DNA from 2 places in the Pseudoalteromonas sp. MB47 genome. Region 2 is predicted to be linked to the other one. Evidence: predicted binding sites of a transcription regulator. Region 2 holds the regulator's gene; the other holds the start of a gene.
The links. Region 2 encodes LexA, which represses DNA repair genes until DNA is damaged. Its sites were predicted from a motif close to TACTGTATNNNNATACAGTA; they were not measured.
Positions count from the first base shown of each region.

Region 1 (14,906 bases), on a different contig from region 2:
TCGGCTTCGGCTTCTTTGCGTTTACGTTCAGCTTCTGCTTCGGCAGCTTTACGCTTACGCTCTTCTTCCGCTTTCTTTAACGCCTCTTCTTCAGCTTTGCGCTTTTCTGCTGCAGCTTTTGCTGCTGCTTCAGCTTCTTGCTTTTGCTTTTCGGCTTGTTGCGCTTTAGCACGTTCTTTTTGCTGAATTTCACGTGCTTTTTTCGCTTGTGCTTCGGCTTCTGCTTTTTCTTTCTCTTTAGCGCGGCGCTGTTGTTCTAGCTTTTTAAGTCGACGGTCTTCCGCTTCACGTTGCTTGCGCGCATCATTGGCACGTCGTTCAAGATCACGAAGACGCTTTGCTTCAGCTTGTTTTTTCGCTTCTTCTTGCTTTTTTAGCTCAGCAATTTTTTGTTCAACCTTTTGTTGGTCTACCGTAACTGCTGAAACAGCCTTTTCTGGCTCAGGCATAGCTGGATTCAAAGTTACTTCCATTACCTTAGGAGTAGGTAAATGAAAACTAGCTGATCCAATTAAAAAACCAATAATACCCAGATGTAATAGAATCGATTTGATTAATGACTCACGCATACTAACCCTCAAATGATTCAGTCATTAGACCCACTGAAGGCACACCGGCATTTTTCAAAAAGTCCATAAGTAGCAGTACTTCTTGATAAGAAACACGGCCCGAACCTTTGATCATCACTGGCGTATCTGGATTCTTTTGCAGCTGAAGTTTAATCACTGCAGCAACATCCAACGCTTCCATTGGTGCTTCAGGATCTGTACCAATACTTACATAGTACTTACCTTCAGCATCAATTGACGCAATAATTGGAGGCGTATCTTTAGTATCAACAAGATCCGATTCTTCCATCTTTGGCAAATCTACTTTTACACCATGAGTAATAAGTGGCGCAGTTGCCATAAATATGATTAGTAGTACCAACATTACGTCAATGTAAGGAACTACGTTTATCTCACCTACTGGGCGACGTTTCTTACGCTGGTACATTCGCTTTAGCCTCTATTTGCGCAGCAGCTTGGCGGTGTAAAATATTGGCGAACTCTTCCATGAAGTTAATATAATTACCTTCAAGCTTTTCTACTTTGTTTGCAAAACGGTTGTAAGCAATAACAGCTGGAATTGCAGCAAATAAACCCATTGCTGTTGCGATTAGTGCTTCAGCAATACCTGGCGCTACCATTTGTAGCGTTGCTTGCTTAACTTCACCTAATGCGATAAATGCGTTCATAATACCCCACACCGTACCAAACAGGCCGATGTAAGGACTAATAGAACCCACTGTTGCTAAAAACGATAAACTTGACTCAAGCTTTTCAACTTCACGCGATAAAGCAACACGCATTGAACGGTGTGTGCCTTCCATAACAATACTTGCACTTTGTGGTGAATTTTTCTTATGACGTGCAAACTCTTTAAAACCTGCAACGAATAATGCTTCAACACCTGATGCGCCACCAGGACGCGCTGATACTTCGTTGTATAATTTACTTAGGTCAATACCCGACCAAAACTTCTGCTCAAAGCGCTTTGCGCCATTAAGTGCATCAGAAATCGCTTTTTTACGCTGAAAGATAATTGCCCATGACATTACCGACATACCGACTAATGCCAACATTACTAGCTGGACAAGTACACTGGCTTCTAGAATAAGATCTAAAAAGTTAAGCCCTGATCCCACGTTAAACTCCTAAAATAGATTTCTATGTAATTTGTTATATTTTTTACACTTGTATTTATTGACCACAAAGGCGGCCAAAAGTTACATCTAGTGTATCTAGTCAGCTATGAACTGACAACGCTCTTGCTGTGAATTAGCGGCAAATAACGGTAAAAAGCAATTTGCTTAGTTATTTTTTAGCCATATTAGGTTTTATCAATACAATTATGCATATTTTCACCTTAATAATAAGTCACTACAGTGACACTAAAAAGCAACCAAAACAGCCAAAAACTCGGCGTTTATTCATAAATAACGCATAAACACCCAAAAGCACTTTTACGAATCTACTACAGAATACTTAAACTAATCCTGAATAAAGTTCTTAAAATTTATAAAAACCTTCCCATTCATAAACTTAAAATTAATATATTCACAATGTGAACAAAAAGAAAACAATTAAAAAATATACTCACATTAGTTTTTTTTATCTGAAAATAAAATTTTTCTAGTTTGAAGAAAAATCCATCATTGCGTATTATTTACCTATACCGAGCTAGCAACCTCATGAAAGTTTCTTTCATTAAGCTCCGTTTTTAGCAATATGAAAATTCGTATTGCACTAGGTTTGCTTAAATCTGGATAAAACCTTTTTTAAGTAGACCGTAGTTCCCTGGATTACTTCCTTCAACTTGTTGTTTGCCCGCATCCTTATGCGGGCTTTTTTTTTGCCTACACAAACGTCAATGAGAATACCTATCGATAACTTAACAGCATGTGAATTACAGATGTTAAAATGAGACAACAACCCAGTGGTTAGTGGTTAGTGGTTAGTGGTTAGTGGTTAGTGGTTAGTGGTTAGTGGTTAGTGGTTAGGACAAAGTAAAACTAATATCATCTATAGCAAGCTTTTTGTTTAATTAAACAAAAATAAAAACACCCTCTCGATCAACTGATATCTAACTTCTGAAATCTAACTACTAAAAACCCCGCTTCGCGGGGTTTTTAGTTATTTTTCTGGCGTTAGCCCAAAGTGTAAATAAGCGATGTCTGAAACAAGTCGTCCGCGTGGGGTGCGTTGTATAAAGCCTTGTTGAATTAAAAACGGCTCTATCACATCTTCAATGGTTTCTTTTTCTTCGCCAATTGCAGCCGCTAGGTTATCAAGGCCAACGGGGCCGCCCATAAATTTTTCGATAATAGCTAACAGGTATTTTCTATCCATGTAGTCAAAACCGCTTTTATCAACATCAATCATATCGAGGGCTTGCTCTGCAACTGTGGCATTCACTTTACCGTCTGATTTCACTTGGGTGTAATCACGAACGCGGCGTAATAAACGGTTTGCTATGCGCGGTGTACCGCGTGAACGCTTGGCGATTTCTGTTGCACCTTCATCACACATGGTTAAGTCTAAAAAGCTTGCTGAACGGGCAACAATTTTTGATAAGTCTTCAACCGAATAAAATTCTAATCGCTGTACGATGCCAAAACGGTCTCTAAGTGGTGAGGTGAGTGAGCCAGCACGCGTTGTTGCGCCAATTAAAGTAAATGGCGGTAAATCAAGCTTTATTGAACGTGCTGCAGGGCCTTCACCTATCATGATATCCAGCTGATAATCTTCCATTGCTGGATACAAAATCTCTTCGACTTGCGGGCTCAAACGGTGAATTTCGTCAATAAACAGTACGTCACCTTCTTCAAGGTTCGTTAAAAGTGCGGCTAAATCCCCTGCTTTTTCAAGCACTGGCCCCGACGTTGTTTTAATATTAACGTTAAGCTCGTTGGCAACAATGTTTGCAAGTGTGGTTTTACCAAGACCCGGTGGACCAAATATTAATAAGTGATCCAGCGCTTCGCCACGATGGCGAGCAGCCTCAATAAAAATTTCCATTTGCTGCTTAACATGCGGCTGGCCTGTGTAATCGGTTAACAGTTTTGGTCGTATGGCACGATCAACACTGTCTTCGTTACTTTGTTCACTCGCATCTATTAAGCGATCTGCTTCAATCATGGTTTACTCACAACATTGATTTTAGAGCTTCTTTAATTAGAACCTCAGTCGTCATATCTGGTTTGTTCACTGTTTTAACCGCTTTTTGTGCTTGCGGTAGCTTATAGCCTAATGCCACAAGTGCTGATACAGCATCATCAGCAGCATTATTTGCCACTAGGGTATCATCACTTGATGGCTCAATGACGGCATTATCGCTAAATGGTGTAAATAAGTCATTACCCCAATTTTTAAGCCGGTCTTTCATTTCGAGCACTAAACGCTCAGCCGTTTTTTTACCAACGCCCGGCAGTTTGACCAATGTGGTCGCATCTTCATTGTTTACACAGCTTACAAATTGCTGCGCCGACATACCCGATAAAATAGCTAGACCAAGCTTTGGCCCTACACCATTAGCTTTTAAAAGCTCTCTAAATAAAGCGCGTTCGGTTTTGTTGTTAAAGCCAAATAATAGCTGGGCATCTTCACGTACCACAAAATGGGTATAAATAATCGCTTGCTCACCCACTGCCGGTAAATCATAAAAGCAAGTCATGGGCATTTGCACTTCGTAGCCTACACCACTTACTTCGATAAGAATTTCTGGTGGCTGCTTTTCAACAAGTAAGCCATTTAATCGACCAATCATATTACTTCCTTAATCGTCCTCTTACGGTTTTGCTCGCACTGCCCGCAAGTTTTATTAAATTTTGTTCTGAGTGTGCATGACAAATAGCAATTGCTAAAGCATCTGCGGCATCGGCTTTAGGGGTACCTGGCAGCTTTAAAATGTTTTTAACCATATGCTGTACTTGAGACTTATCGGCTCCGCCATTACCTACAACGGCCTGCTTAATTTGCCGAGCTGAATATTCATAAACTGGCAGCTCTGCCATTGAAGCACCAACGATAGCAGCGCCACGTGCTTGACCGAGTTTAAGCGCTGAGTCTGGGTTGTGTGCCATAAACACTTTTTCGATAGCAAAACTGTCTGGGGAGAATTGCTCTACCAATTGACTGATCCCTTGGTAAATCATTTTTAAGCGTATCGGAAAATCGTGATCGGCCAATTTAATGCAGCCACTGCCTAAATAAGTGAACTTAGCACCTTGGTGAGCAATCACGCCGTACCCTGTTAATCGTGAACCAGGATCAATCCCTAAAATAATCGCCAACTAACTGAACCGTCTATTATCATTATTATCTGCGGTTAATAATGCCAGAGCACTGTATAAATTACCAGTAGCCAATTGCAATTCATAAAAAATGCCCGCAATTGCGAGCATTTTATAGTCAACCTTTAATTAAGACATTTACGCGAGCGAGCGTAATAAGCCTTGGGTATTTTTTCTCATTGTGCGCGCTATCATCAAATAACCTAAACATGCCACAAATAAGCCCCCGACTGCTGGGCCAATAACCCAAATATGAGGGTGGAACTTACCTGCTAAATCGAACATTTGTTTTTGCACTATTAACAGAGCGATGTCACTGACAATGGCAGCGACTAAACCTGCAGTAACGCCTAATAATAAAAACTCATATAAGGTGGCATTTTTAATTAAGCGCCCTTTCGCACCTAAAGTTCGCAAAATAACAATCTCTTGCATTCGCTCACCCAAACTTGCTTGTACTTGTGAAATAAGTACTAAAGCGCCACAGGCAACCACAATCGCTAGTACAAAGCCAATCGCTAACGATACTTGCTCTATGGTTGAGCGAATTTGTTTAATGAAGCTTTCAACATCTATCACGTTAACCGTTGGGTATTGACGCATTAGCTCATTAAACTCACGTTTTTTCTCTGCTTTTACATTCACTGATGAAATATAAGTAGCCGGGAAACTCGCTAGCACATCAGGGCTTAAAATAATAAAGAAGTTAGGTTTAAGTGTGGTCCAATTAACCTTACGTACACTGGTAATTTTTGCGTCAAACGATTGCGCACCAATTAGGAAAGTAAGTGTATCGCCTATTTTTACATCAAGGCGTTCAAGCATCGACTCTTCGACCGATGCCTCGGCCACTGAGTTTTCACTAAACCATGCACCGTCGATAAGCTCGTTTTGATTAGGTAAGTCTTTACGCCAAGTTAGGTTTAACTCACGGCCAATACCAGAGCGGGCTTCTTCGTCTTTCTTTTCGTTGTCTTCTTGCGATACTTCGCGGGCAACCAGCTCGCCATTAACAGCGTTTACGCGACCACGCACAACCGGATAGAAATCAGACGTGGGCATATCATTTTGCGCTAAGAAGCTAGTAATAGGCTCTAACTCTTGCTCAGTAATGTTCACTAAAAATGAATTAGGGGCATTTTCAGGAAGCTGAGACTGCCAATCCGAGATCATGTCGTTCTTAAGTACAATTAAAAACAGTAATAACTTGATAGCCAAAGCAAAGCTAATTAATTGTACTGCATTCACATTGGCACGCTTTTGAATTGACGCAATCGCCAATGACCAACTATTGCCCGGACTCAAGCCAAGTTTGCGACCACCACCAAAAATAACCTTTGATAAGCCAAATAACACCGCAATTAAAAATGCCGTAGAAAGGAACAAAATTGCACTAATTTTGATGTTGTTACTAAATAACCACATCAGTAAAAACACAGTAAGCGCCGACATAGTAAGGTGCACTTTACTTACTAATAAACGGTCGCCTAAGTTACGGCGAAGCACACGCAGCGGCGGAATATCAAATAAATCGAGTAGCGGTTTAATTGAAAACATAACCGCACAAATCACGCCCGTGCTAATTGCAATGATCCAAGGTTTTGCCGATGCACTTGGCAGTGCTGAACCCATGGTTTGTGCTAAATAATCAGTGGCAATCGCTTGTAAACCATAACCAATCAGTAAACCGACTATCACCGACATTGAACATACAAGGCTCAAATGTAATAAATAGATTTTACGGATCATAGCGCGGCTACCGCCAAGCGTTTTCATCATAGCAACTGGGTCGTACTGACGCTCACAATAACGTTTTGCCGATACCGCAATAGCAACAGCTGCTAAAATAATGCCAAGTAAACCAGCTAGCAATAAATAGCTTTCGGCACGATTTAAACTATTAGAAATAGGTGACTGGCGGTCTTTAACGCCATACCAACGCTGGTTTTCTTTCATCTGTGGTTTTAACCACGCATAAAAGGTATCTAAGTTGTCTTTGTCGCCAGCATAAAGTTGGCGGTAAAACACTCGGCTGCCGGGCTGAATTACCTCAGTCACAGCAATGTCTGCTTCATTGATTAAGATTCGCTGGCTGCTCGAGAACACATTAAAGGGTGCATCAGGCTCTTCGGCTACAACATGACTAGCCGTAAACGTAGCAGCACCAAGTTCTACTTTATCGCCCACTTTAATGTTTAGCGCATAAAACACAGATTCACTTAACCACACTTCACCACGACTTGGGATATCAGAAGTTACTTGTGGTTGACCAGTCAGGCTAGTTTTTACTTTTAACTCGCCTTTTAACGGATAGGTGTTTGATACCGCTTTTACCGAGCCAAGTTGCATTTCGTCACCGGCAAATAACATGGTATCGAAGTAAGTTATTTTAGCGGTGCGTAAGTTTTCTTGGTTGGCTTTATCTAAAAACTCAGCAGGTAAAGCATGGTTACTTGCTAAAACGCGGTCAGCGGCAATAAAGGCGCTGCTTTTTTCTTCAATACTTTGACCAATGCGGTCGGTAACCATAGACAGTGTTAAAACAGTGAGAACAGCTAAGGCTATTGCTGCACTGATCACTGTTAATTCGCCACGCTTAAACTCACGTGAAAACAGTTTTAGTGCTAATTTAGCCCACATTCGCTTGCACTCCTTCGTTTTCTTTAACAGTTACTAGCTGCCCTGCTTCAATATGTAAAATTTGCTGGCACTTTTGTGCAAGCTGCTCATCATGGGTTACTAAAATAAGTGTCGTGCCGTGCTCTTTATTTAGTTCAAATAATAGAGACTCAATTAACTTACCGTTTTTGCTATCAAGGTTTGCTGACGGTTCATCGGCAAATAAGATTTTCGGAGTGCCAATAAATGCACGAGCAATTGCTACACGTTGCTGCTCACCACCAGATAATTGCGATGGGTAATGGCCAACACGATGGCTCAAACCTACTTTTTCAAGTAGCTCAAGGGCTTGTTGTTTAGCGTCTTTGCTTCCTGCAAGTTCAGCGGGAAGCATTACGTTTTCAAGGGCTGTTAAGCTTTGTACAAGCATGAAAGACTGAAACACAAAACCTACTTTTTCAGCGCGAAGTGCTGCGCGTGCTTCTTCATCTAATTCGTGTAATGCGGCTCCATCTAAATGGATACTACCACCGGTAGATTGGTCAAGGCCCGCCAATAAACTTAATAAAGTAGACTTACCCGAACCTGAGGTGCCTACTACAGCAACTGAGTCGCCCGACTTGACATTAAAGCTGATGTCACTGAGGATGGTCAGGTCGCCCTCAACCGTGGTGACCGTTTTAGAAAGTCCTTTAACTTGAATGATGTTTAATTGAGAAAGCGCTGACATATGATGCATCCAATCCTACGTTTTATATTCGTTTTACTGTTAGTAATCAAACCACTTACGGCAGCAGCTGACAACACAATTTTAATTTTAGGTGACAGTTTAAGCGCCGCTTACGGTCTTAAACAAGAGCAAGGCTGGGTTAAATTGTTACAAGATAAGTACGATGAAAAAGACCAATCTGTATACCTAGTAAACGCCAGTATTAGCGGTGAAACCACAGGCGGTGCTCTAAGGCGACTCGACGCGTTACTGAGCGAATTTGAACCCACTCATGTACTCATTGAGCTTGGCGGAAACGATGGTTTACGAGGTTTCCCTATTAAACGCCTGCAAGCTAACTTACGTGATTTAATTGCAAAAAGCCAAAAAATTGGGGCGAAAACCGCCGTAATGGAAGTACAAATTCCACCAAACTATGGCCCGCGTTACACAAAACTTTTCACCGATAGCTTTAAAACCATTGCCGATGAAACAGATTCTGAGCTCATGCCCTTTTTCATGCTTAGCATTGCAGGCCGTCCAGAACTTATGCAAAACGATAATCTGCACCCTAATGCCGATGCTCAACCATTAATACGCGACTTTATGTACAAAACGATCAACGATTGGCTAGATTAACCTCTAGTCCATTGATTTAATATCGATTGCCTGAACAATTAACAGGCAATCGAACTGCGGGGATATTGATTTTTATAAAAAAAGCCGTACTATGGCTTGCAACGTCGGCATATAGCGCAGCTTGGTAGCGCACTGTCATGGGGTGTCAGGGGTCGCAGGTTCAAATCCTGCTATGCCGACCATTTTTCTACACTCTATTCAATAAGTTAATTAAATTTACTTTCCTGTAAGTTTATTTTACTTTTTAAAGTATGTTCTCTTTTACCTTGATGAAATTAAAGATCAAAGGTATTTTTCGAGTTAAAGAATTAACATTAATGAGACATGTAACCTGTCATCGATAAGTGGAGCAATTAGCCTAAAAGGCTAATTTAAATGGAATCAATGAAACAAAATCTACATTGGCGTTATTATCTCTCGCTAGAATCAGATGTATATGCAATGTCACGTTACATTCACTTCTCCAGTGAAAACTTTAAGACATATTCCATTGAGCTAGCTAAGCTCTATTTCGCTATTTGTGCTGAGGTAGAAGTCGTTCTCAAAGAAATATGTAGTATTTGCCCCTCTAAAAAATCTAAAGAAGCAAACATAGCGATTTATCGTGATTATGTAGTTGAAAATCAAAAAGGGCTGATAACTGAAGAGGTACAATCTTTCGAGTTCGAGTTGCAATTTATCCCATGGGAAGATTTTAACGAAGGCAAGTCACCAACATGGTGGAGTGACTATAATTGCTTAAAGCATGAACGCAGAGAGCATTTCAATAAAGCTAATTTGGGTAACGTACTACAGGCTCTCGCAGGCCTGTATATAGCAAATTTATACTTAGGAAAGGTTTTATCAAACAGAGAACAAGATATTGATTTTATACTTGATATTGGAGAAGTTTACGCTATGTACCCTCAAGGTAAAAAGCTTTTCCAACCAATAGGAATTCAATCAAGCATTGAAAATCTTCATTACACATTGTAAATGTGTAATAACGCCCTGTTAATGGGCAAAATATAGTTGGCTAAAATTACGCGACGAAGGAGCAAAAGCCAACTGTATTTTGTCCTTGTTAAACAGCTTGTTATGAGCCATTTACATACACACCATAATATGCAACACCTGCCTGAATTAGGCCTACAAAAATTAATGCAAACGTTAACCATTTTGTAGCTGTTGATTGAGCTAAATTGTCTCTGTGTCTTTTTTGGTCTTCTTCATATGCTGATATAGTCACTAGAGCTTTAGGTGACAATTTAAAGCCGTGTTGAACCGAAGTTAACTCACCACTCTCTTCAAGCGACCTTAACAGCAAGTCGTTATAGGCAAGTTGCCGAGATTTATCAGGATGAAACACCCATTTTTGAGTGTATAAAAGGCTAGATAAAGAAACTGAACTTACAGTGAAACTCCTATTATCAATAGTTTCCTCAAGAATTATCTTGAGTGTCTCTATTCTTTCAGAGCGAACCAACTCTTTTCTATTAAATAAAAACTGTTGAACTTTACCAATAAGAATTTTTAGTTTATCCCAAGGTAATATGCCCTCAAGAAGATACTGCGTAACTGATGAATACCGTAAGTCATATGTGCCGTAAAAATGCGTTATATCTATTTCATAATCGGTGAGCCAAGACCAAGGAATGGATAATTCTCCGAAGTCTTCTTTATTAATCCAATATTTACCTGTGACGCCTTTCGAATCGACTTTTTTACAATAAAGAGTCCAAGACTCGTCATTGGCTCTAAAATAGACAACATTGCAATCAACATTCTTGGCTTTTTCACCTGATCTAGGAATCCTATCTGGAGCAGGCTTTTTGAGTAGTGATTTAATTATCCATCTTTTGATTAAATTCACGAGACTATCCCTACTGGCTCATAACATGTTTATAGCGAGCTAATCGCGCGTTTTTCTACCACAGCGTAGCTCGTTTTTCTTATTTGATTATTTCTAACAAACTTGTTAACTAATTACCAGTGTTATTAAAATTTAGGAGTTTTCGCTTTTACCTCAGGATAAAAACGAGCGATTGGGTCGTTTTTCTGACTATGCAAACACTTTACTTTGACGAAATAAAAAAGCTATTGTGAACAAACGAAGGACGGCTCTATAAAAGAAAGGCCTTGGTAACACCCAGTTAGGAGCTGATTAATGTTTGGCTAAAATGCAAAGGTAGCGAAACCGAACCAAGCTTTAGCAGTCCCACACTTAAACAGCTTGTTAAGTTTTCTTATACACATAGAACCTAAATATCATTGCTTGGGACAATGCAGTCAGCGCAAATAATACAGAATCCTGACTTTCAACAAAATACAACGTTAAGCTTACTAGAATACTAACTACCATATAGATCTTGAAGGAAGCATTTGCATATTTACAAATTACCCAATGAACAGGAAAGCCGACGCATAGCCACCCGACCAACGATACAAGTAAATAGACACCCAGAAAAAGTAAACTTGATACAAATAAGCCAGCAATATCACTATCGGTTGTAGGTAGTGAACCCATAACCAAAGTTATTAGTATTATTCCTAAGGCTACCCATGACAGGCTTTTGATAATTGCGCAATCCCAGTTTCCTAAGTTCACCACTCCTCCATTAAAACATAACGATAAGCTCTGCTGCGTCCTTGGTTGAGTGCCTTGTTATGTGTTAGTTATTCGATTCTCTGCAATTACCATAATAATCGAATTGTGTAGGTGAAGCTTCTTTTGATTTTCCATCAATACGGACTAATTCAGCTTTACAGTATGAGTCATAAGCACCTAACTTACCCGACACGTTTATTTCATAATTCTGCTCTGCTTTTGGCTTGAATGAAGCGTAAGTTGTACAATTGCTCATGCCTGCAACAGACATAATCATGAAGGTGTATTTTTTATCAGCAACAAGATTTACGCCATCTGGATTTAATGGCGAAATTAAAGGATTACTGTCATCCAAAATAACTAATTGAGCTGCACTTTCCGCACCAAACGATTTTCCACATGATTCCTCTTCTGAGTGAACATTTACAAATGTAGAGTAACCAAGAAAAGGCGCATTGAAATCATGATTTATTTTTAGTGTCGCTGTAGGCTGGTTTGCTAAAGGAGCTTTATACTTAGGTAAGCCTGCACAACCACTTACAATTAACGGTATTAATAAAAAGCCAACTCTCATAATAAATCCTTTTCTAAAATATTCGGATAACAGCAACGCTTGCCTAACCGGCACAAAATAGCAGGCTAATATTAGCGACGTAGGAACGCAAGCCTGCTATTTTGCGTCCTTTGTTATATGCCTAATTGCATGTGACACGATTGTCTTTGTGCACAGAAATAACAACACGTTTATTTATTTCGTTGTTAGTAACGTATCCGCAACTACCGTGATTTGCAACCGAATTTGCAGTGATAAATGTATAGTTGTATACACCCTCTTGCTGTTGCGCCAGAGAATAATGAAGGGTATTGCTTGCACCGTTAGAAATTGCACCAAAATCTAAGTGGCTATTTGGTAAATCAATTTCCACTTGAGATATGGTTGCACCCGAATAATTCACGATTGTGATAGCAGGTAAAATAAAGAAGCTAGACCAATAAAGCACGACCAGTAAAGTGAGAACTGATAAGGCAATTTTCAACAGAAGTTTCATCTAGCTCCTATAGGCATATAACGCCGCCTTAAGAGGTGATTAATAGTTGGCTAAACTGTGAAGCGAAGCGGAACCGAGCCAACTGTTAAGAATCCGACTTTAAGGCCTTGTTAGGGCATGTTATTTCAAAAACATATGCTTGATTTGGTGTCTCTCCGCAACGACCAGACCGACATTCGTAGCTAATGACAACAATCATGTCATCTCTCAGAGTAACTTCATAATTGCTGCCACAATATTTACCCGAAAACTTATTAATTTCTTCCAAATAAAATGAATAACTTCTAGAAGGATATGAGACTACTTTTGCCAATATTATCTCTGCATTTCGGCTCATTATTACAATACCTTCACCGGAGTCAGCATCATCTATGACTTTCAGGCTAGAAGAGCAGCCTGCAATAGCGACGATTAAAAATATGGTGAGGAATCTCATAGTGCCCTAACAATTTTATAGTACGCTCGTCCCGTATCTTTCTGCCGATGTCACACTCATGTATTAATAAATCTATTTTTAACAAATAACGTAATGCTTTACCAATTCTAATTTTTTATTGATACTAAAGATATTCAGAAAAAGAAAATGCTCTCGTCGCTCATCTTGGGCCAGAAATGAGTTACCCCAAACTCCCTTTCAATTAATTATCTCTCTGTACTTCAAACTCCTTAAAAATACTGTTCACATTCACTTTTGCACCTAGCTTTGCAGCGATTAAAAAGAGGCCTGCTAGTTTTCTGTGAACGAACAAGGCATCTACGGGTGGTGCGTGCCAATGCTCTGAGGCGGTACTCATTTTTAGGCCGAGTTCTTTTATGCGTTTTGGTAAGTCGCTATTTGCAAAATCATACTCTCCTTGGTGGCGCAGTGGCTCGCAGGCGAGTAGAAATATATCAACGACATTTTCTATATATTCTTGAGCAAGCCCTTGTTGAAAATAGCCAATTTGCTGTGCAGCTGTTGCCACACCTGCTCTATCGTTATTAATCGCAGCAGATAATAACTGTAAGTAGCCATCACTAATATGCTGAGGTAGTTCGCGGGTGGCGCCAAAGTCTAAAAGCACCAAGCGTTGATTGTCGATTTGATACTGATAATTGGCAAAGTTTGGATCAGTTTGAACTAGTTTAAAGCTAAATAATTCGCGTAAAAATAAGCTGAGTAGCTGTTCAACCGCTTTATTACGTAAAGCTTGCTCTTTACTTGCCAGTTCATCTAGCTCTTGCCCTTCAACAAAACTCATGACTAAAACTTGAGAAGAACTAAGCGAATCTACCACAGTTGGGATAAGGTAATTGTCGTCACCTTTTAAACACTCGCTGTAGCGTCTTAAATAATTCGCTTCTAATTCGTAGTCAGCTTCGTTAATAAGCTGCTGTTTTGCTTCATCGATAAGAGGCTGTATTTCTACCTCTTTGGGTAATAAGCCACTGAGCTTGAGAAGGTAAGCTAAGTTATCAACATCACTGGCAATGCCTTTTGCAATACCTGGGTATTGCACTTTAACTGCTAACTTTTCGCCCGATTCTCGGTAAGCAATATGCACTTGCCCAATTGATGCCGCAGCAAATGGTCTGAGTTCAAAATGCGATAATTGTTCTAGCCACGCATCGCCCCAATGCTCTCGCATTACTTTAACTAGCTGCTTTTGTGGCATGGGCGTCGCTTCTGAACGTAGCCTTGCTAAAATTGCTGACAGCTCAGGAGTAAGTAATTCGCCACTATCCATGGATAACAGCTGCCCCAATTTCATTGCAGCCCCGCGAAGATTTGCAAGCTGCTCTGCAAAGCGCTGAATATTTTTTGGCTGTAACAATAACTCTTGTCGTGATGTTTGCTTGCCGGTCGCCCATGCTTTTGTGCCTTCAAACAGCATATTACTCGCAACTTTACCTGCTAAAGAACCAAGCCGAGCCGCTCTTGCAAAGCGTGATGTTGGCACAGGCTTTTGTTTATCACTCATATTACTTCACACTATTAACTTAATGCTTTGAATACGTTGGTTGTTCGAGTTTAGATCGACTTTAGCTTTACTATCACTTGTCTTCTAGCCAAAAGCAGAAAGCCGCACGGTTAGCTTATTAGCTTCACGATGCGGCTTTTGATTCAATTAACAACTCAATGAATCGCTTTAGTGAGTGTTACTGCTTACCAGACATCAACTGTTCCATTAGCTGGCTAAAGTCGAAGCTTGCTGCTTTTTGCAGTGGTGGATACTCTGATAGCGATTTTATGTGTTCGCCAAGTAGATGTTGCACAGGCTCATTCAGCCATTGCTTAGCTTGCACTATGTCTGAGCGGTCGGTTAAACCATCAAAGCTTTCAAACGGATCCATACGTATGTTATAGAAAATTGGGAACTTTTGCTTCTCATAAGGAGCATAATAATTTTCGCTCGTTTCAAAGTGCAGCTTCCATTGCTTGTAGCGAATCGCTTTTATACTTGATTCGTAATAGTAGAAAAAGTGATC
Region 1 covers NZ_VFBD01000025.1:103,224-118,129, reverse strand. Annotated here, with positions in the region: gene tolA (cell envelope integrity protein TolA) at 1-569, opposite strand, end outside; gene tolR (protein TolR) at 571-996, opposite strand; gene tolQ (protein TolQ) at 983-1,687, opposite strand; gene ruvB (Holliday junction branch migration DNA helicase RuvB) at 2,676-3,680, opposite strand; gene ruvA (Holliday junction branch migration protein RuvA) at 3,688-4,308, opposite strand; gene ruvC (crossover junction endodeoxyribonuclease RuvC) at 4,310-4,834, opposite strand; gene IMPJCBKJ_RS13880 (FtsX-like permease family protein) at 4,973-7,474, opposite strand; gene IMPJCBKJ_RS13875 (ABC transporter ATP-binding protein) at 7,464-8,183, opposite strand; gene IMPJCBKJ_RS13870 (arylesterase) at 8,184-8,801, shown strand; tRNA gene IMPJCBKJ_RS13865 (tRNA-Pro) at 8,907-8,983, shown strand; gene IMPJCBKJ_RS13860 (hypothetical protein) at 9,177-9,776, shown strand; gene IMPJCBKJ_RS13855 (hypothetical protein) at 9,877-10,653, opposite strand; gene IMPJCBKJ_RS13850 (hypothetical protein) at 11,453-11,962, opposite strand; gene IMPJCBKJ_RS13845 (hypothetical protein) at 12,084-12,437, opposite strand; gene IMPJCBKJ_RS13840 (AarF/ABC1/UbiB kinase family protein) at 13,076-14,398, opposite strand; gene IMPJCBKJ_RS13835 (arylsulfatase) at 14,577-14,906, opposite strand, start outside.
Region 1: the regulator LexA is predicted to act here: its motif matches at 4,885-4,904, upstream of ruvC (crossover junction endodeoxyribonuclease RuvC).

Region 2 (14,906 bases):
ATAATTTTTATACATCTTTATCCCCTTAATGAGGTTTAACTTGAACGCGCATAGTTAAGTAGTTTCTTTAAGTCTTTAAGTAAGCCTTTTTGAATCAGTCTGTTTTGTTCTGGCTCAGCCGTGTAGGGGTAATGCAAAACCACTAAGCCCATGTGATCAACTAAATATAGGTCTCCCGCTTTGAGTGCAGGACTTACTGCTAATTGACGCCAATTTGCCGATACCTGCTGTTGATTTGTCAGTACCGCCACATCCACTTTTTGCTGATTTTTACCTAAAGCGACATATAGGTTATCTAGACTGGCTAATTGGTTTGCACAAACATCAGTGCACTCTTTTGGATAATTAAGCGCAATAGTCCATTGTTTAGGTTCGCCTTGTTGCCAATCAACTAGCTTCACTTCTTCACTTAAAAGCTCACCATGATTACTCGAACCACTCGGTAACCACTCAAGCTTTAATGCTGCATATGCAAGTGCCAACGGCACAAAACAGCATAAAACGAATAAACTAAGCGGGTTTATTTTCATAACCTCTCCTTCTCATCGCAAAATAAGCAATAACAACACACGCTAAGCCGATTAATAACCACTGCACGGCATAGGCGTAATGTTTATCTGGCCCCATCACGACACTCTGGTAATGCGGGGTTGCAATACCATCTGCTTCATTGCGATAACCAATAAAGCCTTGTAAGGGCTTTGCTAATTGAGCACTAAAAATTGCTAAGTCGATGCCTTGAATACGCTTAGGCCAGCCTTGCTCTGCACCAATCTCATCGGCAAGTGTGAAGCCTTGTAAGTTGCCTTGTTTCAATTGCACAGTAGCCGTAAAGCTTGTTGATTCTGGCCACACAACGGTTGGCAACTGGCTACGGTTTGTTGGAGCTTTTAGCCAACCAAAGTTAACGATTAAAGGCGCGGTTTCACCGGTAATTGTCATCGCTACTAGTAAGTCATAGCCCACTTGCCCCTGATAAATTTGATTATCAAGCAGCCAGTACTGTTGTTTATTTACCTCGCCAGAGACTTTGACTTGCATGCCCGTTTTGTTCAGCTCTTTAGGTAAATTTTGCAGCTCTTGCCAATTCAAAACTCCTTGCTCTTTCGAAACGGCTAACTGGCTTAGTTGCTGCTGTTTTTGCTCGCCTCGCTGGTATTGCCAAACGCTGAGTCGTAAACAAATAAGCACTGCAAGTATCACAACGCAAATTGCGATAATTGAGCTAAGCTTTTGTTTGCGCCATAAAATTAACTGCATTTGGAATACCTAATATGATTAAAATCATTATTGTTTTGTTATTACTTTATATTCTGTTCAACCTGTTTAGAGCGCTGTTTGTGATGATGTCAGCAAAAGAGCACTCTAAACCCATGTCGCATTATTTAGGTCGTCGAGTGCTGTTCTCAGGTATTGTGCTGGTGCTCATCATTGCCGCAATGAAATTAGGCTTTATTCACACCAACCCGTCGCCGCTTCACAAAGCTACAGCACGTACACAAATACAAATAAACACAACCACACCACATCAACAAAGTGCCAATACCAAGCAGCTGCTTGAAAGGCAAAATGCTTTTCACTCGTGAAGTGGCCTTTAAAAATTCTGAGCAGCACCACAAATAAAATAATGGTTCCAAGTGTCACGTGCATACCGTGAAAGCCCGTTAACAAGAAAAAGGTATTCCCATAAACGCCCGCATCTAAGGTCAAACCTAGATCTTGATAAGCATGCATATACTCATAAACTTGTAAGCCAAGGAAAATCACACCTAATAGCACGGTTAAAGATAAAAACACCTTCAGGGCGCCGCGCTTGTTGTTTTCAATAGCAACATGAGCAAAGTGAATTGTGACCGACGAGGTAAGTAGAATAAGCGTGTTGATCAATGGTAGACCTTGCCAGCCCATAGCCTGTGTGGTCTCGCCCGCTGGCGTAGTTAATAGCGGCCATACGGCTTCAAAGGTTGGCCAGAGCACTTCATTGGTCATAGCGTTATTACCAGCGCCACCGAGCCAAGGCACCGAAATCATACGTGCGTAAAAGAGAGCGCCAAAAAACGCCATAAAGAACATAACCTCAGAGAATATGAACCAGCTCATACCTTGTCTGAAGGAGCGGTCCATTTGTGCTGAGTAAAGCCCTTTATGAGACTCTTCAATAACGTTTCTAAACCAGCTAAAAACCATATAAACTAATATGGCAATGCCTAGATACAACACATACTGGCCACTACTGCCCTCACCACTTACTTGCATCACAGTTAAACCAGCACCAACAGCAATTAAAAACATCGCGATGGCACCAACTATTGGCCAAGGACTCTCGGCTGGAACATAGTATTTTTCATAATTTTGATTCATTTTGTTTGCTCCCAATTAGCAATTAGCTTGGCGGCTTTTAATCGTTTTTAGCCACAACATGCCCGCTAATATCAAACACGGTATACGACAACGTCAGTTCCTCAACATCGTCGGGTAACTCAGTATCAACATAAAACAACAAGGTAAACTCCATTTCTTCACCGGCTTTCATTGGCTGCTGATCAAAGCAAAAACAGGCGATTTTATGTAAGTACTTTGCTGCTTTACCCGGTGATACTGATGGAATTGCTTGCATGACTTTGTCTTCATTACTGGTGTTTTTCGCTGAGAATTTAACTTCACGCATGGCACCAGGTTGTACTGCCACACTGTATTGCTCAGACTGCACCTTAAATGGCGCGCCGCTTTGAGCGTGAGTGGTAAAGCTGACATCAACTTGACGCTGTGTATTTATTGATTCACTCGCGCTCGCTTTTTCTAATGATGGCTTACCATTCAACCCTGTAACGTCGCAAAACACGTCGTAAAGCGGCACCATTGCAAAAGCAAAAGCAAACATGAGCAAGCATGTAATCAGCAGTTTTTTTAGCAAAGGTGCATGGTTCATTACTTAATCTCCGGCGGTGTTTCAAAGGTATGATAAGGTGCTGGAGAATCGACTTCCCACTCTAAACCTTCAGCTCCATCCCATACTTTGGCAGGTGCTTTTTCGCCCCCTCTGGCACATTTAAATACCACCAACACAAACAACAGTTGCGATAAGCCAAATGCAAAACCACCAATACTGATAATGGCGTTAAAGTCAGCGAATTGCAGTGCATAGTCAGGAATACGACGCGGCATACCGGCAAGGCCAACAAAGTGCATAGGGAAGAACAACACGTTGACACTGATTAGCGATAACCAAAAATGCCATTTCGCCAGCGTTTCGTTGTACATGTTGCCAGTCCATTTCGGTAACCAGTAGTAGGCCCCCGCCATAATTGAGAACACAGCTCCTGTCACAAGCACATAATGGAAATGAGCCACCACAAAATAGGTATCGTGATACTGAAAATCTGCCGGTGTAATCGCAAGCATCAAGCCAGAGAAACCACCTAAGGTGAATAACACAATAAAGGCGATGGCAAACATCATCGGAATTTCGAAGCTAATTGAACCGCGCCACATGGTGGCTACCCAGTTAAACACTTTAACGCCCGTTGGTACCGAAATGAGCATGGTGGCGTACATGAAAAACAACTCGCCTGCTACAGGCATCCCTGTGGTAAACATATGATGTGCCCAAACGATAAAACTTAGCAGCGCAATCGATGAAGTTGCATACACCATAGACGCATAGCCAAATAGCTTTTTGCGCGAGAAGGTAGGTACGATAGTCGATATAATGCCAAAGGCTGGTAAAATCATGATGTACACTTCAGGGTGACCGAAGAACCAGAAAATGTGCTGGAACATCACAGGGTCGCCCCCTCCGGCTGCATCAAAAAAGCTGGTTGCAAAGTATTTATCGGTCAACACCATAGTGACCGCCCCTGCTAGAACAGGCATAACAGCAATTAACAAAAATGCAGTGATTAACCATGTCCAAACAAATAGCGGTAGCTTCATCCACGTCATACCTGGTGCTCTTAAGTTGACGATGGTCACGATAACGTTAATCGCCCCCATAATTGAGCTGATACCCATGATATGTACGGCAAACACAAAAAGTGCAGTGTTATCGTTGCTGTAAGTTGTTGATAGTGGTGCGTAGAAAGTCCAACCAAACGCAGGACCACCACCAGGCATGAGTAACGAAGCCAACAGGATTAAAAATGCGAACGGCAATATCCAAAAGCTCCAGTTATTCATACGTGGTAAGGCCATATCTGGTGCGCCTATCATCATAGGTACCATCCAGTTTGCAAGCCCAGTGAACGCGGGCATAACGGCACCAAACACCATGATCAAGCCATGTACGGTAGTCATTTGATTAAAAAAGTGCGGATCGACTAACTGTAATCCAGGCTGAAACAGTTCAGCGCGGATCACCATTGCCATTGCTCCGCCAATTAAAAACATGGTGAGTGAAAAAATCAGGTATAAACTCCCGATGTCTTTATGATTGGTGGTGTAAAGCCAACGCTTAAAACCTTTAGCTGGGTGATGATGGTCGTGATGCGCATGCCCTGTTGCTTGCTCGTTAATAACATTACTCATTAGTTCGCCTCCGCTGCTGCATCAATCGCGGCTTGAATTTGACTCGGTTGGATAACATCGCCGGTATCATTACCCCACGCGTTTCGCTTATAAGTAATAACCGCAGCAAGTTGCTTAATTGAAAGCTGTTTATCAAACGCTTGCATTGCTGTACCAGGCTTACCGTGTAACACAATGTCTATGTGATCTTTTACATCACCTAATACAATCGGGCTGCCTTTAAGTGCTGGAAATACGCCAGGTAGGCCCATACCGGTAGGTTGGTGACATGCAGCACAGCTTGCCATATACACTTGCTCACCTAAGACCATAAGCTCTTCTTTCGGTAATGTTTGATCAAGCAAAGCAGCATCTGCTGCGGCCGCATTGGCTTTTTCTTGCTTGGCATCTGCAAGCCAATTAGCAAATTCATCTTCAGGTAAGGCTTTCACCACAACAGGCATAAAGCCATGATCTTTACCGCATAACTCAGCACATTGACCACGGTATACTCCGGGTTCGTTAATACGTGTCCACGCTTCATTAATAAACCCAGGATTTGCATCCTTTTTAACCGCAAAATCAGGCACCCACCATGAATGAATTACATCGTCTGAGGTCATTAAAAAGCGAACTTTCTTATTGATAGGAAGTACTAGCGGTTTATCTACTTCAAGCAAATAATGCTCAGTTTTCTCTGCTTGGTTGTCTATTTGGTCTTTAGGAGTAGATAGAATCGAGTAATAAGCAATGTCTTCGCCCATGTACTCGTAATGCCACTTCCACTGTGAGCCGGTCACTTTAATGGTGATATCGGCTTTAGAGGCATCTTCCATGGCAATTAAGGTTTTTGTGGCAGGCACAGCCATGGCGATTAAGATGACAAATGGAATGGCAGTCCAAAGTATTTCAACTTTTGTACTTTCATGAAATTGGGCAGGCTTGGCCCCTTTGGATTTACGGTGGTGTATTAAAGCCCAAAACATCACCGCAAATACGATGATGCCGATTACACAGCAGATAATAAATATCGTCATGTGTAACTCATAAACATTATTACTTATATCGGTCACCCCTTTACGCATATTGTATTGGCTGTTCGCCAATGCAAGTTCAGGAAGTGCAACCAATATAAGCCACAAGGCGTAACGCAGTTTACCCATGTGACGGCTCCTTTAGATGCTATTGCAAGACGCAAAGCGAAAAGGCGATACAGCAAGGTGCCCATTCGTTTTTCTTATTGTTCAGAGCGACTACGTATCATTTTGACCCACTTATGATACCGACCCCCTGTCTAACACCTCGCACATTTTTGTGTCTTTTTATTAATTAGGTGTTAATACAGTGTATTAACCAATTAGTTAAAAAATGACCAATAAGCAAGTTTTAATGATAATAAATGTTTATTTTGGTGCAGAAATAACAACTATAATCAGCGCGTTATTTAATGTTTAGGAGTAAAAACGAAATATAAAAAGAGAGGAAAACTGCGCCATATAAGGCTTTAAATGAAGAGTAAGGATTCACAAATCCTAATTAAGTAGTAAAATTTCAGTGGCGCACCAAATTGAGTCAATTTGATGCACCAAATTGGGAACGTTTACATCCAATCAGCGTTACGAATAACCCCAACAGCTAACCCCTCGATGTTGAACGACTCATGCTCAAGGTCAACCTCAATAGGCGAAAACTCTTCGTTCTCAGCATGTAAAAGCACTTTGCGACCTGCCTTTTCTAGGCGCTTAACTGTTACATCTTCATCGACTCGAGCTACAACTACTTGCCCATTTTCAGCAACTTGTGTTCTATGTACTGCAAGCAAATCGCCATCCATAATACCAATGTCTTTCATACTCATGCCATTTACACGCAGTAAGAAATCGGCTGCAGGTTTAAATAATGAAGGATCAACTTGGCAGTGACTTTCAACATGCTCTTGCGCCAAAATAGGTTCACCAGCTGCAACACGGCCAATTAAAGGTAAGCCTAGTTGCTCTGGCTCATCTTCTTCAATTAACTGAATACCGCGACTCGCCCCAGGCTTCATTTTGATCATGCCTTTTTTAGCCAGTGCTTTTAGGTGTTCTTCAGCAGCGTTGGCACTTTTAAAACCTAATGTTTGAGCTATTTCAGCACGCGTAGGTGGCATGCCTGTATCTTTAATAAAGACTTTAATTAGTTCTAAAATTTGCGATTGGCGTTTAGTTAATGGGCGCATACAACTGGTTTTCCATACAGTACATTTAACTGTGAGTATATACAGTTATTTGAAAATCGCAAATTTAAATTAACCCCATCATATTGCTACAAAACTAACATTGAACCACACCGAAAGATGCCATAAGGTATTAGCTTTAATTAGCAGGCTAAGGAAACACAATGAGTATTTGGCACCACCCAATCACGTTAGAGCTTTGCAAAGAGCTAGAAAAAGGGATCACCGGTCAAGGCACTTTAATGAAAACTATGGGCATTGAGGTGACTGAAATTGGTGATGATTATTTAATGGCAACCATGCCTGCTATTCCTGAGCATCATAACCCTATGGGTATGGTTCATGGCGGAGCAAACGTTGTATTAGCAGAGACAGTGGCAAGCTATGCAGCCAATTTCGTGGTTGATTTCAATAAGTTCTATGCTGTTGGCCAAGAAATTAATGCCAACCACATGAAAGCGTCACGCAAAGGAACGTTAACAGCAACAGCAAGACCGCTGCATTTAGGTAAGCGAACATCTGTTTGGGATATTAAAATTACCAATGCCGCAGGAGAGCTTTGCTGCGTATCAAGAATGACCGCAGCTGTTGTAGAGCGATAAATTCTGGCTATTTTTCGACAGGATAAATAGTAATTTCAATCCCTGCACCAATTGCTGAGATACGTAACAAGGTGTCGGCATGCAGGGGTTGGTTAAAGCATTTAGGCGAATTACCTGATTCAAAGCCTATATCAAATGTACGCTTTGAGCACGATAACCACTGTTTTAATGCATTGCGCGAGCATGACTCAATAAGCTCGCAAAGCTGGTTAATGGCTTTATCTGGAGAGCTGATATCTGCGGTTGCTTCAATACGTGCTAGTTGGCGGTATTCATCTTGGTCATAATGTAAAACCATGGCGTTTTTCTTCAAATCAGCAACAAGCGCACTAATATCGTGCTTTGATTCAAGCTCCAGATCTACATTTAAAAATTGAATTTCCGACATACTCTCGTTTTTACCCTCTATTGATATCGACTGAAACTTTAACTCAGTTTTGTATATATACCAAATCTAGAATACAGTTAATGCGACATTATGCCGCATTGGCAATCTAGCTAAACAACCTAAAATAGCGCCCACATAACAATAATAACGGGGTAATTATGAATAAACGCCTGTTTAAGTATGCTCGTAAAGGGCATAAATGGCTTGGTTATTTACTTGCTTTACAGATCTTTTTTTGGCTTTTAGGTGGGCTTGTGATGAGCTCATTACCACTTGAAAAAGTGCATGGTAAACATCTGGCTAATCGCAGTTTAAGTAGCCCATTTTTATTGTCGGACTACCCTGCTTCAATTGATAAAATAACAGCGCAATTTGAGCAAATCGAAGGTATTAAATATAGCCATTTTTTAAATACCCCGATTATAGAAGTTACATCCTCTAGCGGTACGTTTACTTTTGATGGCAGAACAGGTGCTAAAATGCCTGCACCGAGTAAAGCGCAAATCATTGAAAATGCGCAAGCTCACCTGCTTATTGACGCAAAAATAACGCAAGCGCAGTTATTAACAAAAGGGCCAAGAGAGGTCGGCCGCAAAGCCAATGTTTGGCAAGTTAGCTTCGATGATTGGTTAACAACAACCTTATATTTAGATAGCCAAACCGGTAACCTTATTACTGTGCGCAGCACCCTGTGGCGGGTTTTCGACTTTTTCTGGATGCTACACATTATGGATTATGATGAGCGTGAGAACTTTAACAATCCACTACTCATCAGCTTCTCGGCCACCAGCGTACTATTTTGTATTACAGGAGTTCTCTTGTTACTACAAAACGTTCGAATTAAACGTAAAAAGCCAGCTACACGTGTTGGTCAATCAAAATAGGATTGCCATCTGGGTCGGTGATAATAAAACTCGCGTCACCGGCCTTTTGTATTTCTAATCCTTGTTGCTGAAATTGTGCAGCTAATTGCTCAAAGGTTGCAAATTCGTCCAAAGCTTCAGCATTTTGATCCCACCCTGGGTTAAAGGTCAGCATGGTTTTGTCGAACATACCTTGAAACAAACCAATTAAATGTTCACCGTTTTTCATAATTAGCCAATGCTGTTCTATCTCCCCAGCAAACTCGTTGAAACCTAGCTTTTCATAAAACTGCTTTGAAGCACGAATATCTTTGACATTTAAACTCACTGAGAAGGCACCTAATAACATAGTTGTAATTCCTTTAATTAAAACGGCCTAACAACTATAGCTGAGTTGAAAAACTTTTCATTTTTAGAATAGTCGCTCTAAAATAGCGCTTCCTGTAGTTCACTGATGTGATGGATATGCGTTTATTTCTATACTTAGCCCTGTGTTTTATTTTCACTTTCCCTATATCCGCTAAAGAATTTTCGAGCTTTTACAGTGCCAAAAAGCATTTAATTAAGAATCTACCAAGCAACAGTAAAAGCTTATATTGTGGTTGCGACATAAAGCGCCAAGGTAAAAAACTTGTGCCAGATCCTGATGCGTGTGGTTATATTCCTAGAAACCCTGTCACCCGCTCAGGAAAAGAGAATGCCCGCGCAAAAAGAATAGAGTGGGAGCATATTGTGCCTGCCTGGGAGTTTGGTCATCAATTACAATGCTGGCAAGATGGCGGTCGTAAAAACTGTAAAAAGGTCAGTGCGAAATTCCGTCAAATGGAAGCCGATATAAATAACCTTGCCCCTGCTATAGGCGAGATCAATGCTGACCGTTCAAACTTTCGCTACGGCATGGTGTCAACATCAAGTGCAAGTTACGGAGCATGCCCTGTAAAAATCGACTTTAAGCAGCGCGTATTTGAGCCACCCATTTATGCAAGAAAGCAAATAGCCGATACCTATTTTTATATGCAAAAAACCTATGGCTTAAAAATATCAGACAAACAACGCAAGCTATTTGAATCGTGGCAAAAGCTTGAAATAGCTGAAATGAGCAATCGTAAGTTACTCTAATAGTGAAATTTTTATGGGCTTCTAAAGTACAAAAAGAGCTCCGTATTTCACTTCCTAATCTAGAGTGCGAAGTTAACTAACAAAAAGGCGCAGCTCAAGCTGCGCCTTTTACATCATAGGCTTTGGTGAGGGCCAAACACCTCGTAGTGAATGCGTTCACTTGCAACCCCAATACTTAGTAGTTGCTCTTTTATCATTGCCATAAATGCGATTGGGCCACACAGGTAAAAGTCACCTTTGCTTATTGGTAAGCTTTCAGCGATGTGGTTTACATCCATTAAGCCCGCAAAATCGCCCCCCTTGCCATCTTTAAACCAGGTAACACAATGTAATGAAGCGTGCGCTTGCTGTTGCTTAAATAAATACTCTTTAAAGGCAAACTGCGTCTCACTGTCGCAAGCATGCAGGTAATGGATTGACTGGTTAGGTTGATTACTTAATAGTGTTTCTAGCATCGCCATCATTGGGGTTTGACCAACACCCGCAGAAATCAATACAACAGGCGAGTCGATTTCGCGAAGCACAAAGTCGCCTGCAGGTGGGTAAATTTCTACCTTATCCCCCTCAGTTAAGCTGTGTAGGTAGTTAGATACCAAGCCTTCTTCTTTCACGCTAATTCGGTAATTGTGACCATTACTTTGCTGTGATAAAGAGTATTGCCTAACTTGCGTTAAATCACTGTTTGCTGGCGTTACTTTAATTCCTAAATATTGGCCCGGTAAATACGCCACAACAGGCTTTGCATCGGCAGGCGTTAATATGAAACTGCAAATTTGCGATGACTCCATACGTTTTTCTGTAATTGTGAAAGTACGAGTACCAAACCAACCTCCCGGTGCCTTTTTGGTTTTTTGATATAGCGACATCTCCTCATTGATACATACATCCGCTAATAATGAATAGGCTTCACGCCATGCATACTCGACCTCAGGAGTAAATTGTTCTGGCAATAACTCTTTTAAAGTCGCAATCAGATGTCCACCAACAATAGGATAATGCTCTGGCAAAATATGGTAACTGGTGTGTTTATGATTAATGCGCGCAAGCGCACCTTTTAACACTGCCAAGTTATCAATATTTGCCGCGTAGGCAGCTAAGGCATTAAATAGCGCAAATTGCTGAGAGCCCGATTGCTGATGCGTCATATTAAAAATATTTTTAAGCTCTGGGTTGTAGCTAAACATACGATCATAAAAATACTCAGTCACTTGAGGGCCTGCTTGTGCAAGCAACGGCAAAGTACTTTTAACAATCTGGATCGTTTTTTCAGATAACATAGTTTTTCCTATTGGAGAGGTTAACCGCGGCGACCATCAACACGACGATTCACTAAGATGGGCGCACAATGAAGTAAAAATAAGCTAAAGCCAGCAACCCACAGCAACGCACTTAACTGCCATGCAAGGTGATGACCTAAATAAACGGGAAGTAACGAACGTACAATGGCAGCTATCACAATGAGTACAAATGCCAAACTAATGTACGCAGGGGCCTGTAATGCGCGCCCAGTGTGACCATGAGAGACACGTACCATCATGGCGATGATCATCACACCTATGGTGCCAACAGTGATCAGATGAAGCGCATCTTTGAATAAGATAATTGGGCTGAAATAGCTCAGCGCGACGAGTATTAAACCAACCGATAAAGCCCAATAAGCCACATGTAATGACCATAGCAAAGGCACTTTTAGAATGCCTTTATGCCACCACAAAACACACCGGGCTGAATGTAAACAAGCAAGCCAAGCAAAAACCCAACCGGTGCTCATTGCGCTAAAAAATAGCTGACTCATAAAAAACCACGCAATGGCGAAAAATGAGCTAAATACGACTAATTTATCGAGCTTGGGGGTTCTAACTTGTTCACTTAGGTTAAGGCCGCGCGCGGTAAAAAATGGCACAACTCGCCCAGCCACAACACCAACTAGCAGTGTCATGATAAGTACAGCGGTATCAACAACCCCCAGTGCCAGCGACATTTTATTAAGTACAACTAAGCTCAAAAAAATCACATTGAGCGCACAGAGCAAAGATGCGATGACAATAAATAAGTAGTTATGGCTGCTTTTTGCCTGTATCAGCATGTCAGCTAGAATAATAATTCCAGCTAGCCACCAAACGAGTTGTAGCGCACTAACAATATAAAGGTTTAGCTGCTCGAACCCTGCAATCTCAATAAAAAAACTAAACCTTGCAGCAAGCCAAATCATGCTAAGCAAACAAAGCTTAATACCACTTACACTCGCCACACCTGTCCATGTTTGTGCGGCGGTTAGCAAAAAGCCCATGGCAACCACGCCTGCAAAGCCAAACAGCATTTCGTGAGCATGCCAAAGCGTTGCGGGCATTGTTAGGTGCCACTGTGCATAGCCCGCCAAGATTAAAAACCAGTAACTCATAGCAAATACAGCTAAGGCACCTGCCGCCAAGAAAAAAGGCCGAAATGCTAATGCCCATAACGGCCACTGGCTGAGTTGATAAAATTTGATCTTAGTTGGCATAGGTTCAGTTAAATTAATGACTTTCATTTGTGCTCTCAGCGTTTAATTTCCCCAGCTATTGCACAGTTCAAGCCAAAAATAAAAACCATTAAATATCAATACATTAAATTTGGACGCTTGATAAATAAGTCAAAATGACACACCATTAAAAGCATCAATAAAACACATTCAGGTCAAATTGACATGATAATCAAAAAATCCCTTCTTGATGTTGCACTTGCACTTACCAAAGCAAGCAGTGTTGATCATAATTTCAGTTATCTGTTGAGTTGCATTAATGATTGGCTTGAATGTGATGCAGTTGCCTTATTATTGAAACAAGGCGATGTGTTAAAGCCCGTAGCCCTTCATGGGTTGTCGGACGATACGTTAGGAAGACGCTTTAAAATAGCGGAGCATCCGCGCTTATTTGAAATATGCCGTGGCAGTGAACCGCTAAAATTTGCCAAAGATTGTGGCCTACCCGACCCCTACGATGGTTTATTACAAAGCCAGCATGGCGACTTTCCTGTTCATGCCTGCATGGGCGTGCCGCTGCTGAGTAGCAAAGATAACAACGAACTATTGGGTGTTTTGACCTTTGATAGTTTAGATGAACATGCCTTTGACGCTTTAGCAATGAACGAGCTCAATCAACTAAAACAGCTAGCTGCAGGCTATGTTGAGCATGCCCTAACCTTGCAGCATTTTATGCAACACGCACAGCACAGCCATCAAGTTGCGCAGCAGCTTAACCTTGAGGCACTAACACGAGAAGGTGTCGAAATTATTGGTAATAGCCAAGCAATGCAGACCCTTAAAAATGATATTCAGCTGGTGGCTGCCTCAGAATTTAGCGTTTTAATACAAGGTGATACAGGCGTCGGTAAAGAACTCGTTGCGCGCAATATCCATTTAAACTCAAAACGCCGTGACATGCCGTTGATCCACTTAAACTGCGCATCGTTACCAGAGAACTTAGCCGAGAGTGAATTTTTTGGTCACAGTAAAGGCGCATTTACTGGCGCACATACTGCTCGCCAGGGTAAGTTTCAACTCGCCGATGGCGGCACGCTATTTTTAGATGAAATCGGCGAACTTCCGCTTGCCATGCAAAGTAAGTTATTGCGTGTATTACAAAGTGGTGAAGTACAAACTGTGGGGGAAGATCAAAGCCGTTATGTTGATGTCAGAGTGATTGCAGCAACCAACCGCGATTTAAAACAAGAAGTCGCTGCGGGCCGCTTTCGTGCAGATCTTTATCACCGATTAAGCGTTTACCCATTGCATGTTGCACCACTAAAAGAGCGCGATAACGATGTTATTTTATTGGCAGGCTTTTTTATTGAGCAAACATCTAAAAAATTGGCAATTAAACAACTTAAACTTAGTAGCGATACACAATTACTACTGCGTCAATATGATTGGCCAGGCAATGTGAGAGAGCTTGAACATGTGATCAGCCGCGCGGCACTCAAAGCCAAACAACAGCAATGGCAACAAAGCATTGTCACAATCGAACCTGAACATTGTGATATTGCTAAAACAGCCGTTGCCGCACCAAGCCCTGTTGCAGTTAACGAACAAAAAGCCACTCGCTTATCGCTGAAAGAGGCAACTGACGCTTTTAGTTATCAATTGATTATGCAACAACTTGAACTACACAACCTAAACTGGGCAGCCACAGCACGCAGCTTAAGTGTTGATAGAGCCAACCTTGTGCGCCTAGCCAAACGACTAGGCATTAGCGTTAAAAAGTCTGTTTAAGCTTTTAAATCTTTAAAATACGCTTTTAAAAGCTGACTAAATGCTTGTACTTTGGCTGTGCGATGCACCAAATGATGTGTCACTAGCCAAAGATCTGTTGGCCAGTTTAGCTCTTTAGGAAGCACTGGCAGCAGATCAGGGTATTGGCTTGCCACTTCATGCTGTAAACCACCAATTCCTAAGCCCCTCACAATCGCCCGTGTAGCTTCTGATGTTTCAGACACCCGTAACTTAATTTGCGAAGGTTCAATGTGTTGATCAACCCATGCAAAATAAGGCACTTTACCGTTATAGCCAGCCACCCCAGAGACAAAACTATGCTGCTGCAACTGCTCAATATTCTTTGGCATGCCATACTTTTCAATATAACTTTTAGAGGCATAAAACCCTGACGAAAGTTCAGCTAAATGCTGGGCAATATAGTCGCCTTCATCAGGCCGAGGACCTGCTCGCACGGCAATGTGTGCCTGACCGTGATCAAGACGTAAGCGGTTTTGATCAAGAATAACTTCGAGCTGCACTTGCGGGTGCAGGCTTTGAAACTGTTCGCAGACATCACTAAGCACATCAATAAAACCACTGACTGTAGTTAATAATAAACTGCCTCGCAGTTGGCTATCAGCGGCAATAATATCGTTGTGAAGTTTTTCAAGTTCAGCGTTAATCGATTTTGCAGTAGCAAACAACTTAGCGCCAATTTCTGTCACTGTATAGCCACGGGCATGACGATGGAATAACCGCGCATCAAGGTTATCTTCTAAATTGTTGATTCTTCTAAGCACAGTGCTGTGATGAACACCTAAAGATTCGGCAGCAGCGGTTAACGTACCGAGCCTTGCCACCTCAAAAGCGACTTTTACATCTTGCCAATCATCAAATTGAATCGCCATAACGGCTCCTTGTGTGCATATACGCACATAAGTTTTGCGTTTATTTGGCTTTTCTGCAAGCTGTTTTTTGCTACAGT
Region 2 covers NZ_VFBD01000029.1:83,196-98,101, forward strand. Annotated here, with positions in the region: gene IMPJCBKJ_RS16700 (COX15/CtaA family protein) at 1-15, opposite strand, end outside; gene IMPJCBKJ_RS16705 (transmembrane cytochrome oxidase associated protein) at 36-530, opposite strand; gene IMPJCBKJ_RS16710 (SURF1 family protein) at 511-1,260, opposite strand; gene IMPJCBKJ_RS20885 (DUF2909 domain-containing protein) at 1,275-1,586, shown strand; gene IMPJCBKJ_RS16720 (cytochrome c oxidase subunit 3) at 1,486-2,361, opposite strand; gene IMPJCBKJ_RS16725 (cytochrome c oxidase assembly protein) at 2,399-2,929, opposite strand; gene ctaD (cytochrome c oxidase subunit I) at 2,929-4,524, opposite strand; gene coxB (cytochrome c oxidase subunit II) at 4,524-5,666, opposite strand; gene lexA (transcriptional repressor LexA) at 6,104-6,721, opposite strand; gene IMPJCBKJ_RS16745 (hotdog fold thioesterase) at 6,883-7,320, shown strand; gene IMPJCBKJ_RS16750 (hypothetical protein) at 7,328-7,708, opposite strand; gene IMPJCBKJ_RS16755 (hypothetical protein) at 7,867-8,592, shown strand; gene IMPJCBKJ_RS16760 (VOC family protein) at 8,567-8,920, opposite strand; gene IMPJCBKJ_RS16765 (endonuclease) at 9,037-9,690, shown strand; gene hmpA (NO-inducible flavohemoprotein) at 9,804-10,967, opposite strand; gene IMPJCBKJ_RS16775 (NnrS family protein) at 10,988-12,220, opposite strand; gene norR (nitric oxide reductase transcriptional regulator NorR) at 12,377-13,939, shown strand; gene IMPJCBKJ_RS16785 (LysR family transcriptional regulator) at 13,936-14,829, opposite strand.